Regions from separate parts of the Rouxiella sp. Mn2063 genome, predicted to be linked through region 2. Evidence: predicted binding sites of a transcription regulator. Region 2 holds the regulator's gene; each other region holds the start of a gene.
What was found. The regulator Fur, encoded in region 2, represses iron uptake genes when iron is present. The targets are predictions, from matches to a motif close to ATAATAATGAGAACNACTATCAA.

Region 1: a site for Fur is predicted at 1,063-1,085, ahead of ACL9RG_RS01820 (TonB-dependent siderophore receptor). Genes of this name have one in related genera too.
Region 3: a site for Fur is predicted at 1,184-1,206, ahead of fes (enterochelin esterase). Genes of this name have one in related genera too.
Region 4: a site for Fur is predicted at 1,798-1,820, ahead of ACL9RG_RS12860 (isochorismate synthase). Genes of this name have one in related genera too.

Annotation. Positions count from the first base shown of each region.
Region 1 is NZ_JBMOUD010000001.1:432,165-435,374, reverse strand. Features, by position in the region: gene ACL9RG_RS01830 (chromate transporter) at 1-329, shown strand, start outside; gene ACL9RG_RS01825 (chromate transporter) at 326-847, shown strand; gene ACL9RG_RS01820 (TonB-dependent siderophore receptor) at 1,203-3,210, shown strand, end outside.
Region 2 is NZ_JBMOUD010000009.1:51,880-55,089, reverse strand. Features, by position in the region: gene ACL9RG_RS14280 (family 20 glycosylhydrolase) at 1-1,413, shown strand, start outside; gene fur (ferric iron uptake transcriptional regulator) at 1,582-2,028, opposite strand; gene fldA (flavodoxin FldA) at 2,328-2,855, opposite strand; gene ybfE (LexA regulated protein) at 3,048-3,210, opposite strand, start outside.
Region 3 is NZ_JBMOUD010000012.1:120,631-123,840, reverse strand. Features, by position in the region: gene fes (enterochelin esterase) at 1-1,140, opposite strand, end outside; gene ACL9RG_RS17030 (TonB-dependent siderophore receptor) at 1,364-3,210, shown strand, end outside.
Region 4 is NZ_JBMOUD010000007.1:217,449-220,658, forward strand. Features, by position in the region: gene ACL9RG_RS12855 ((2,3-dihydroxybenzoyl)adenylate synthase) at 1-497, opposite strand, end outside; gene ACL9RG_RS12860 (isochorismate synthase) at 558-1,763, opposite strand; gene fepB (Fe2+-enterobactin ABC transporter substrate-binding protein) at 1,963-2,928, shown strand; gene entS (enterobactin transporter EntS) at 2,915-3,210, opposite strand, start outside.

The DNA of each region.
Region 1 (3,210 bases), on a different contig from region 2:
AGTTTCGCGGTTTACGCGGCGCTTTATCCGCACTTTTAGGTCTTATCTTCGCCCCAACAGTGATAGTCGTCCTATTGGGACTTATTTACGCCCGCTATCAAACCAATCTTTATGTTGAGCATATCTTTGCCGGACTGGCCGCCGCCGCCGCGGGATTACTATTATCCACCGGTATCAAGATGCTGGCACCGCTGCGTGGCAAGTGGCTGCAATTAGCTATTGTTGCCGCCAGCCTGATTGCGATTGCCTGGCTGCGTCTGCCGATGTTACCGGTGATGCTGATTTTAGCACCGGTGAGCATCTTGCTGTTTTGGAGGAGTGGAAAATGATCGCTATTTTGGTCAGCTTAGCCCTGCTATTTACCCAATTATCTGTGATGGCATTCGGCGGCGGCAATACTATTTTGCCGGAGATGCAGCGTGAAGTTGTGCAGATTCATCACTGGATGAGCGCCGAAGAATTTAATGCCTTGTTTGCACTAGCCCAGGCTGCGCCCGGCCCAAACATGATGATTGTTCCTCTTGTCGGCTGGCAAGTTGCTGGTTGGTCTGGGCTGCTGGTGTCTTCGCTGGCAAAATTCGGCCCTTCCTCGCTGATTACGCTGGTAGTGATGGGCGGATGGAAACGCTACAAAGACAAACCATGGCGGCGGATTGTGCAAACAGGTTTAGTGCCGGTCACCGTCGGGTTAGTCGTATCAAGTGGCCTGCTGATTGCTGACGCTTCAGCCAGAAACTGGGCGCTGGGGGGAATTATTGCCCTGTGTACGCTGTTAGCGCTTAATAAGAAAATCCATCCGCTGTGGGTACTGGCGTTAGGTGCAGTTTTGGGCTTAGTCGCCGCTTAGTTTGGCAAGGCCTGGTCTATGTAGTGTTGTGGCTTTAAGTTCCCATCAAGATGGCTTATCAGGCGATACGCCATCACTAACATTGATATAAACACTCACTTAATAACATCCAAATCCCGCCTTACACCTCGTTATTACCAAGGGTATTACGCCTAATCCTCCTAGTGCCCTCTCTTTTTGCCGTATTTATTCACATTTATACTAAAAATCTTAAAATAATAATGATAATAATTCTTATTACATTTAGCATTCAAGTGATTACTTACTTTTTGTTACCAACGTTAACGCATCAAATATCGCCTCTACAAAGGGCATTGATACGTCATTAGTGACTTACTCATAGGGATTTATAGTTATGCGGTTAGCCTTTCCCCTTAAACGTTCCCACCTACTTTGTGTCATGGCGATAGCCGTGCCTTCAGCAGTGCTGGCAGAAGATACGCTAGTCGTTAACGCTGCGCCAAATAGCAGCGCCGATGCCCCAACGCAGGGTTACACCGCTAAAAATAGCAAAGGCGCAACTAAGACCGATCAACCCCTGATCACCACCGGCCAGGCTGTTTCGGTCATTACTCGTCAGCAGATGGACGACCAAAATGCCACCACAGTAAACGCCGCGCTTAACTATACACCGGGTGTTTTCACCAACTTTGCTGGTGGGGCAACACGTTATGACACCATTTCCTTACGCGGCTTTCACGGCGGTGATGTTAATAACACCTTCTTAGATGGATTGCGTATACTCAGCGATGGTGGCAGTTTTAACGCCATTCAAGTTGACCCTTGGTTCTTAGAACGTATTGATGTGGTTAAAGGCCCCTCTTCTGCACTTTATGGACAAAGTATTCCTGGTGGCGTGGTAATAGAAACTTCTAAACGACCTCAGTTCAACAACGAAGGGCATTTTCGCCTGTCCGGCGGTAGCCAAAACACTGCCGGCGGCGCCTTTGATTACACCGGCGCCATTAACGACCAGTGGGCGTACCGTCTCACCGGGATGACCCGCAGCAGTGATACCCAATTCGACCATCAGCGCGAAGAGCGCTATGCCATTTCGCCACAATTGCTATGGCAGCCTGATGAAAATACCTCATTGTTGCTTCGTGCTTATCTGCAAAAAGATCCCTCCGGTGGCTACCACGCCTCAGTGCCTGGTGATGGCAGTTTGTATAGTGCGCGTGGCGATAAGCTTGGCCGTGGTTTCTTCGACGGTCAGAGCAGCAATAACGTCTTTAAACGTTGGGAACAGATTTATAGCTACGCGTTCCAGCACGCCTTTAATGACACGTGGTCATTCCGCCAAAATACCAGTTATACCCATTCTAATACCCAGTTAGAGCAAGTTTATCAAGGCGGCTGGAATGACAGCCGAACGCTGCTCAACCGTTATTATTCTGGTGAGAATTCATCACTGGATGCCTTCTCTATCGACAACCAATTAGAAGCGGATTTCGCCACTGCCGCCCTTGAACATAAAATGGTACTGGGCGTCGATTATCAGCACTTTACTAATAATCTTAGCACTGAAGGTGGTACCGCCAGCCAGCTTGATCCTTATACCGGTTGGACCGGCGGTGATGCTATCTCGATGTATAGCGCAACCCATGCTAAACGTCGTTATGAGCAGGCTGGCGTTTATTTACAAGATGAGATGACGCTGGATAAATGGCATCTGACACTATCGGGACGTTATGACGACCTGAAAACTAAAAACACGACACAACAACTGCTGTATACCTCAGATAATGTTGATGAGCGCAATGATCATCATTTCAGCAGCCGCGCCTCGTTGTTATATGCCTTTGATAGCGGCCTTTCGCCTTATATCAGCTATAGCCAAGCGATGACGCCATCCACATTGCCAGATATCAATGGCAATTTGTTGAAACCTACCGTCAGTGAACAATACGAAGCCGGGTTGAAATATCAGCCGCCGGGAACCAGCGATCTATACTCTGCTGCTTTATACGATTTGACGCAAAATGATGTGGGTAACCGCGTCGTCCAAGGTAGTTACTACGTACCGGCAGGCAAAGTTCACTCACAAGGTCTTGAGTTGGAAGCACGCACCCAGTTAACTCAGCGTCTGAGTGTGATCGGCGGTTACACACTCAATCGTGTGAGATTTAAAGACGCGGTGGACGGTAACGATGGTCACACGCCTTATATCACCCCAAATCAAATGGCTTCATTATGGGGGCAATATAAAGCGGCGGCAGGCGTTGATCTCGGCGCTGGTGTCCGCTACATCGGCAAACAGTGGGCCGATAATGAAAATACCCAACGTATGCCGTCAACAACCCTGCTTGATGCTTCAGTGCGGGTGAATTTGGCCCAGTTCACCCCATCGTTAAAAGGCGCGT
Region 2 (3,210 bases):
AGTGGCTACTTCACCAAAGCGGATTACATCGAGATTGTGAAATACGCGCAGGCGCGAGAAGTCGAAGTGATCCCTGAAATCGATGTCCCGGCACATGCCCGTGCCGCGGTGATGTCGATGGAGGCGCGTTATCGCAAATTGCATAGCGCAGGCAAAGAGCAAGAAGCTAACGAATTCCGCCTGTTAGACCCAACCGATGATTCTACTACCACCTCAGTACAGTTTTACGATCGCCATAGCTATTTGAACCCTTGTTTAGATTCCTCCAAACGCTTTGTGAATAAAGTGATTGGTGAAATTGCTGCGATGCATAAAGAAGCAGGGCAGCCGCTGAAAACTTGGCATTTTGGCGGTGACGAAGCAAAAAACATTTATCTGGGCGCAGGTTTCCAAGACAGTCATGGTAATCCAGAAGCGGGTAAAGGAATCATTGACCTAAGCAAGCAAGATAAGCCGTGGGCGAAATCGCAAGTTTGTCAGGCGCTAGTGACATCCGGTAAGGTTGAAGATGTTGAGCACCTTGCCAGCCATTTTGCTATCGAAGTGAGCAAAATGGTCAACGATCACGGCATTGAGAAGATGCAGGCCTGGCAAGATGGTCTGAAAGATGCAAAAGACTCTAAGGCATTTGCCACTAAGCGCGTTGGAGTGAACTTCTGGGATGCGCTGTACTGGGGCGGTTTCGATAGCGTCAATGACTGGGCCAATAAAGGCTATGAAGTCACTATCTCCAATCCAGATTATGTCTACTTCGATCACCCTTACGAAGTGAACCCGCAAGAGCGTGGTTACTACTGGGGAACGCGCTTTAGCGACGAAGCGAAAGTCTTTAGCTTCGCCCCTGATAACCTGCCGCAAAATGCGGAAACATCGGTCGATCGTGATGGTAACGCTTTTGAAGCCAAGAGCGATAAACCTTGGCCGGGGGCTTTCGGGCTTTCTGGACAATCCTGGAGCGAGACAGTGCGTACCGACCAGCAGATGGAATATATGATTTATCCACGTATGTTGCCATTGGCTGAACGCGCATGGCACCGTGCTGAATGGGAGCTGGATTACCAAGCAGGCAGAAACTTCTCTGGCGGTAAAACCCACTTTGTTAATACCCAGGCGTTGGCTACTGATTGGATGCGTTTCGCCAACTTAATGGGGCAGCGTGAATTGCCGAAAATGGATAAAGCGGAGATTGGTTACCGTTTGCCAGTACCAGGAGCACGTATTGTTGATAAACAGTTGGTTGCTAATATTGCTTTGCCAGGTTTAGCGATTGAGTATTCGCAAGATGCAGGTAAACAGTGGCAGCATTATGACGATAACGTTCGTCCTCAGGTGCTGGGAGAAGTTTGGGTGCGTTCGGCCAGCGCCGACGGCAAGCGTTTTAGCCGCGAGGAGCGAGTGGACATCATCCAATAAACGAAGGTCTTAGCTTCAATCATCACAAACGCAGGCCTCGAATTTCGGGCCTGTGTTTTTTTGCGGGCAATAACGAATAAATAACGGGCATAAAAAAACCGCTTTTCAGCGGTTAATCTGTTAAGAATTAGGCGAGTACTTTCTTTCTCACTTTGCCTTAAATCTTATTTAGCCTTCACCGTGCAATGTGTCGTCTTCGCGGCAATCGCCAAGTTCACAGTGACCGTAGAGATAAAGACTATGGTTAGTCAGCTTAATTCCATGTTTCTTGGCAATTTCGCGTTGGCGAGCTTCAATATACTCGTCTCTGAACTCAATAACGCGGCCACAATCTAAGCAGATCAAGTGATCGTGATGATGTTGCTGGGTCAATTCAAATACAGACTTACCACCTTCGAAATTGTGGCGAGTCACGATACCAGCGTCGTCGAATTGGTTCAGCACGCGGTAAACCGTTGCCAGGCCAATTTCTTCGCCCATATCAATAAGTTCTTTATAAAGATCTTCCGCGCTGACGTGGTGACCAGCTGGAGCTTGCAGCACTTCCAGAATTTTCAGTCGTGGAAGCGTGACTTTTAGGCCGGCTTTCTTCAGTGCGGTGTTGTTGTCAGTCATGCGGATTCAGTCCTGTCACTATGCTAATCAAGTTGAGGCAAAAGCCTTTGGCATCGGTTGGCACAAAAATTAACGTTTTGTTATAGGATTGTCGAGCTATAGCAAAACGGTGGGCTGTTAAAAACGATCGTTTACGTCAGACATGCTGGTGGCCGAACTGACTTACTCGATAAAACAGATGTACTAAGTGTACCTTGATACGTGGAAAAGTCACAATTTTGTTGCTGTTAAATTGTTAATTGCAGTAATAGTTTTTACCCCTTAAATGTTAAGGGGTAAATCAGTTTATGCTGTGCTTATCAGCCGATAATTTCAGATAAACTTAACTCTTCGGTGATTTGTTTCACCCAAGCTTCAACACGTTCGTTGGTTAATTCTGGCTGGCGGTCTTCATCGATAGCTAATCCAATGAAGTGAGTATCATCGGCCAAACCTTTTGAGGCTTCATAGTGATAACCTTCGGTTGGCCAGTGGCCAACGATGACGGCGCCGCGTGGCTCGATAATATCGCGCACTGTGCCCATCGCATCACAGAAGTATTCCGCATAGTCTTCCTGGTCGCCACAGCCAAATAACGCGACCAATTTACCTTCGAAATCAATTTCTTCGAGTGTAGGGAAGAAGTCATCCCAGTCACACTGCGCTTCACCGTAATACCAAGTCGGTATACCAATCAGCAAAATATCAAACTTCTCCAGATCTTCCTTAGTGCTTTTAGCGATGTCGTGAACTTCCACTACATCTTTGCCTAATTGTTTCTGGATCATTTTAGCGATGTTTTCAGTGTTACCTGTATCGGACCCAAAGAAGATACCTACTACGGCCATAAGTTTACCCAACCTCTTGTTCTTAATTAGTTCCTGGCAAAGTCATTTACTTTTTCAGGGGCACATGCGGAGGATGATAGCAAACTCACCAAGGAGATAACATGCCCGCATTCCACCGATTAATAAGAGGGCATTTTATCGGGCAATAAAGGGAAGTGTTATCGCCTTTGTGTGCTCTTTCGGGTGGAACAATTAGTCATGCAAATCGCTAAGATGTGCTAATAGCAACTCTTCGATAAGTTCACTACGACTGATATTTCGCTGTTCTGCCAACTTGTTCAGTGTATCAACAGCTTCAGCATTAATTTTTAGCTCTACGCGTCGCAAACCGTTAACTTTGTCACGGCGGAGCTGA
Region 3 (3,210 bases), on a different contig from region 2:
GCTGCGTTGTAGCTGCTGCGTCAGCCAGCCAGCCTCGAGCCGGTGGCGCTGTTCAAAGTGGGTCATCAATTGCAAATTGGGCCACCAAAAAGAACCTGATTGACTCAGTACGCGGCCAAAACGTTCTGGCCAGTGCAACCCGGCGTACATCGCCGCTAATCCGCCATAGCTTTGGCCTGCCACAATCGTGCGCTCACCATCATCACTGAATGCCATTCGTTGCTTTGCCAGCGGTAACAGCTCGTGCTGTATCGCTTGCCAAAACTCCGCATTACAGGGCAGCTCTTTTTCTCGATGCGCTGAGTCGATCACATCAATGAACAGATAGCAGGCGGCAGGTAATGTGCCGTTAGTCGTTGCGCTTTCCAGCACTGGTAATAAGGGGTAACCATCAATCCAATTTTGCCCATCGAGCAAAATGACCAATGGACGTCGCGCGTCATCCTCGGCTTCACCGCTGGCGTATAGCCAGATATCACGCCGATTACCAAGTTGAGAACTTTCCCAGACAAAGTGCTGACATCGCTGAGATTTAAAAGCCTTATCAGCGGCTAGCCACACACTTTGATCTGGGGCTGAGGGGGCTTGAGCCACACAATGTGGGTAGCTGTAGCGGGTGAAATTAGCAGGATATAGATTCAATGGGTCAGCAATCGCTAAGGGAAATAACGATATCCACCATGCTCGCTGCTGGCGCTTGCGTTCACCGTCATCAGTACTAAAAACGGGTGGAAGATGCGAATCCGAAATGGGAATTAAGCTATAACTCCCTCGCCAATCATGCTCAACCGTCGTTGACCAATGCCAGACATCAGTGTCTGGCAAACGCTGCATGCTGGCTGGCGACGTACTGTGATGATCGGTGACGCCATTGATATCGACATACACTCGGCGCGTTGCTGAATGCGCTTCGCTTCCCTGCGGATCACGCCAGAACCAGGTCATTTTGATACGATCTTTATCCAGCGCCTCAGCAATGGGGCTACCTAGCTCAGCAATTTGCTGCCACCATTCCTGCTCCCCTGCCGTATCATCCGATAGCCTCTTGGCAGCCGAACCGGCTATTTCAAGGGTGCCTTGGCACTTCGCAGCCCCCGTTCCTTTTTCCTGCTCCCTGTGAATACCAGGAAAGACATCCATACAAATCCTTACTTAAAAATGAGTATTGATACAAATCCTAACAATAGTATTGATAACGATTCTTACTTTCAATATCATTTCGATTAGCTTTACGGAAAAAGTAGGTTTGAGCCAGCAACCAAAGATTGCGCCTCTCTAAAGCGGCATTGGGAAACAAGGAACGGCATCTCTAGGAATATAGGTGCCTTTATCTAGCGAAAATAAAATTCACACAGGTAATGAAATGGCTTTTAAAAACAAAGGGATGATAAAGAAAGGTTCCGAAACTCTTTCTGCAAAATATTTATTCTGTCTGTTACTTCCCCCCTCCTTGCCCCTGCTATCTGCCCTACCAAATAGCGCGCTAGCAGAAGAAACCATTACCGTAACAGCAGAGGCAGAGAGTGTTACCGCCCCGATGAAAGGCATTGTGGCCAAGGAAAGTGCATCTGGAACCAAAACGCCTACCCAGCTTAGAAAAACGCCGCAATCGATTTCGGTCATCACTCGTCAGCAAATGGATGACCAGGCGGCGCAATCCGTATCGGACGCACTCAGCTATTCCAGCGGTGTGCTCACCAACTATCGCGGCAGCTCAAACCGTAACGATGAAGTTATTTCCCGTGGTTTCCGCTATATGACTAAATTCCTTGACGGCTTGAGTTACGGCTTATCAGGACAGGAAGGGGCCGCAGGGCAAATGGATCCTTGGCTCCTTGAGCGAGTAGAGATTGTACACGGACCAGCATCCGTGCTTTATGGGCAGGTTACGCCTGGTGGGCTTATCAGCATGACCAGCAAGCGTCCGACGGCTGAAAGTATCCATAAAGTTCAGCTCAGCACCGGTAACAAGCACTTTGGTGAAGCGGCATTTGATTTTGGCGGCAAGCTTAACGACGATAACACGCTGTTTTACCGTCTTAATGGCGTTGCCAGTAGCAAGGATGAGTTTATTAAAGATAATAAACAACAGCGTATCGCCATTGCCCCGGCCATTACCTGGCTACCGAATCCAGAGACCAGCTTCACCCTGTTAACCAGCTATCAAAATGAACCCAAAGCCGGTTATCGCAACTTTTTCCCAGCCAACGGAACGGTGTTTAACACTAGCGCGGGTTATATCCCTTACGACTTTAACCTAAGCGACCCGAGCTACAGCCAGGCAAGACGTGAGCAGACGTCGATTGGCTATATTTTCGAACACGTCATCAATGACGTATTCAGTTTTCAACAGAATTTCCGCTATACCAGCATGGATGAGTCCTACAAGTATCTGGTTTATACCTTCGACTCAGATCGTAACGACCACTCAATCAATCGCCGGCCACAGCATGACAAAATAAAGTCGTCAGAACTGGGCTTGGATAATCAGGTAAAAGCGCTGTTTTCAACCGCAGATGTTGATCATACGGTGATCGGTGGCCTGGATTACAAATGGAGTGACGTCAACAGCAAGCTATGGCGCGATAGCGGCGATCAATACATTCTCGATTGGGCGCATCCAACGCGAATGAACATTGATGAAGCCACCTTCACCCCGTGGACCAGCGAACGTAAGAAACTCGATCAGATCGGTCTTTATTTGCAGGATCAATTGGAGTGGAATAACTGGAATTTGCTGCTGTCCGGTCGTCAGGACTGGTCCGAAGAACGCATGCAAGACAATCTGGCCAATACCAAACATCAGCAAAACGATAATAAATTTACGGGTCGTACCGGGTTACTGTATGCCTTTGATAATGGTTTATCGCCCTACATCAGCTACAGCACCTCGTTTGAGCCAGACTTGCATACCGGCGCACCTGGCAGCGCGGCTTTTAAACCAACCACCGGTGAACAAACCGAAGTGGGTATCAAGTATCAGCCGAAGGGGTACGATACTGTATTAACGGTATCTGCTTTTGATATTACGCAAAAAAATATCAGCTCCTATAACAATGCCACCAGCTACTATGAGCAAATAGGTAAGGTACGTTCCAAAGGGGTTGAAACGGAAATTCACTCGCAAATAACACCCGAAATTAAACTGCTAGCAGCTTATACCTATACTGATGTGGTAACCAAAGAGAGCAATAATGCGGCAGAAGTCGG
Region 4 (3,210 bases), on a different contig from region 2:
GCGCTAAGAGAGTGTTCTTTGCTAAGTTCATTACGCAGCACCACACAGCGCAATGAAGCCTGTTGGTGACGTAATTCATTGAGAAAATCATCGTTAGCAAACAAGCCATGTTCACGATCCGCCACCAGTAGCGCCGGTTTGATTTGCGCCGCATACGCGGTTAATTCGCTGCGCTGGTGACTGAATAATGCATTAACCGGTACAACGCCGATTTTCAGTAAGGCAAAGAACACGATATAAAATTCGCTGACATTGCCAAGCTGTACCAAGGCGGTATCACCGGCCACCAGACCTTGCTGCGTAAAGGCTGACGCCAGACGGTCAGAATAGTCATTCAGTTGGCGATAGCTCAAGCTGCCTTGGGCGTCCGTTAAGGCGATACTGTCATTCTCTGCTTGCAGTGCCACGATATCCGTCATCGGACGGTCAATCCAATAACCTCGTTCGCGATATCGTCCCGCGAATTCCTCCGGCCATGGAGTAAAAGCAATACTCATGTAATCTGTTCCTATTCCTGGAAGTTGCCGATTTAGACCAGTTTATTGATCTATAAAGGCTTATTGATCTAGACCTAAAGCACGTAACATGGTGTTCAATTTCACGCCGGTTTCTCGCCATTCTGACTGCGGGCAAGAATCAGGCACGATGCCAGCCCCGGCAAACAGACGTACGCGATTGGCATCAACCGTGCCGCAGCGAATCGTCACGACCCATTCCCCATTGCCTTGTTCATCGCACCAACCAACAATGCCGCCAAATAAGCCACGATCGAAAGGCTCGAGCTCGGCAATCAAATCTCGAGCGGCAAGCATTGGCGAACCGCATAGTGCCGGGGTTGGATGCAGCAAACAGGCCAGCGACAGCGCGTTTTCAGCGCTATCGGCCACTTCACCATCAATTGGCGTCGACAGATGCCAGAGCGTTGGCGTGCTGAGCAATTCTGGCGAGTCGGGAATGTGTAAATGGCGACTGCGCGACGCTAATACCTGCTGCATGCCCTGTGTAACGACACGATGTTCATAAAGATCTTTGCTGGAGGACAACAGCGCGCGGCTGACCGCGTTGTCTTGTTGGCTATCGCGTTCACGCCTTGCAGAACCGGCCAATGGGTTGGAATAAAACTGATTGCCCGACTTGCGCAGCAGCAACTCTGGGCTAGCCCCAAAAAGCGCCCCTTGCTCTAACGGCACATGAAAATGGTAGCCCAACGGATTTTGTACAATCATTCGGGTCATTAAGGCATGGCGATCCAACGGTTGCTGAGTTTCAATTTCTAGCAAACGTGACAACACGATTTTATCAAGCTGTGGTGCGGATGTAGCTGCCACAGCATCGCTGACCATTTGCATGAATTCTTGCTGCAAAGGAAGCTCGCGTAAACTGAGGATGTCAGCGGAGCCGGTGGTTGTGGTTGCCGGTTGACTCAATACATCCTGACGCTCAATCCATTGCACGTCCTGAGGGATAAACAGCGACGACGGTTGTCTGGTATCAAAGGGGATCGCACCACACAAAACCGGATGTGCAATTCCAGCACGTCGGGCAGAGGCCAAGGCCTGCTTGACCACTTGCTGAAACTCACCCTGAAGGTTATCGCCATCCGCAGCAGGTGTTGTCACTCGGCTAAAGCACCCCTCAGTCACCAGACTTCGAAACGGTGAGGTGAAGAAGAAACCGGAGGTCGGGGATACAGGAGCATTACGCTGCTGCCCTTTCCTTGTCTGCGAAGCACTGCCGCTAACCCCACTCACTGCTATATCCATCAGTCTCCCCTCCATCCAGATAATGATAAGCGATATAATAACGATTATCATTTGTATTTAAGTGAGCGTAAATTACGTCACCGCTTTGGCGATGTCAATCAGAGTAAATGTTACGTTAAAGCGTTTTCCATCGGCCTCACTTAGTCTTTACACTGAAAATGAAGACTTATTAGCATTTAACATCTAAGGATTGAGCTTAATGAAGAGAACTCTATTTTCGTATCTGGCGCTCAGTTGCGCACTTTTAGCCCTGCAACTCAGCAGCGCACAGGCAGCGGAAGGATGGCCACGCCAGATAGATACTTCTCACGGACAGATAACATTGTCAGCGGCACCGACGCGTATTGTTTCCACCAGCATGACGGTAACCGGCACTTTGTTGGCAATTGATGCGCCGGTCATTGCCAGCGGTGCAACGACACCCAATACGCGCATCGCCGATGATCAAGGTTTTTTCCGCCAATGGGGCAATATCGCTAAACAGCGTCACGTTAAACGCCTCTATATCGGTGAGGCCAATGCGGAAGCCATTGCCGGTGAAGCACCTGACCTGATTCTGGTATCAGCAACTGGCGGTGACTCGGCGCTGAAGTTGGTCGATCAACTGTCGACCATCGCCCCCGTCATGGTGGTTAATTATGACGATAAAAGCTGGCAGGATCTGGCGCTGCAACTCGGGCGCGCAACCGGCCATGAAGCTCAGGCTGAACAGGTAGTTAAACAATTTGATGACAGAGAAAAAGCGCTGAAGCAGCGATTGCAGCTACCGCCACAACCTGTATCGGCATTGGTGTATCGCGCTGACGGCAAAGCCGCCAATCTGTGGACCTCAGAATCGTCGCAAGGGCAATTTTTAGAACAACTGGGCTTTACCCTGGCAACCGTTCCCGCTGATTTAAATAGCAGTACCAGTCAGGGGATGCGCAAAGATATTGTGCAATTGAGCGGGGAAAATATGGCGCAAGGGCTTAACGGCAAAAGCCTGGTTCTGTTTTCCGGTGATGATAGCGATGCCGAACGGCTGATGAAAAATAAATTCTTAGCGCAATTACCCGCGGTGCAAAACCATCAGGTATTCGCGCTGGGTTATGATAATTTTCGCTTGGACTATTACAGCGCCAGCAACATCCTGACGCTGTTGGAAAAGCAATTTACTGCTCACTAGCCTTTACGGCGACTGGCGGCGTCGGCGCTTTAACGACGCTGCCAACCCGACGCAACGAGCCCATGACAAAAATCAGTACCACGCCAAGTAAGGCTGCACCAAAACCAAAACTTGTTGAGCTGTATACCGGCAACATCAACGATCCCATCGCCCCCAATAATAATGCACCAAATGCATCGCCCGTCACGTTCTGCGCTGTCCATAAGCCGTTTACCCGCCCGAGGAAATGATCCGGCGTCAGATTCTGGATCAGCGCATATTGCAGCAATGAGTTAATGGCAC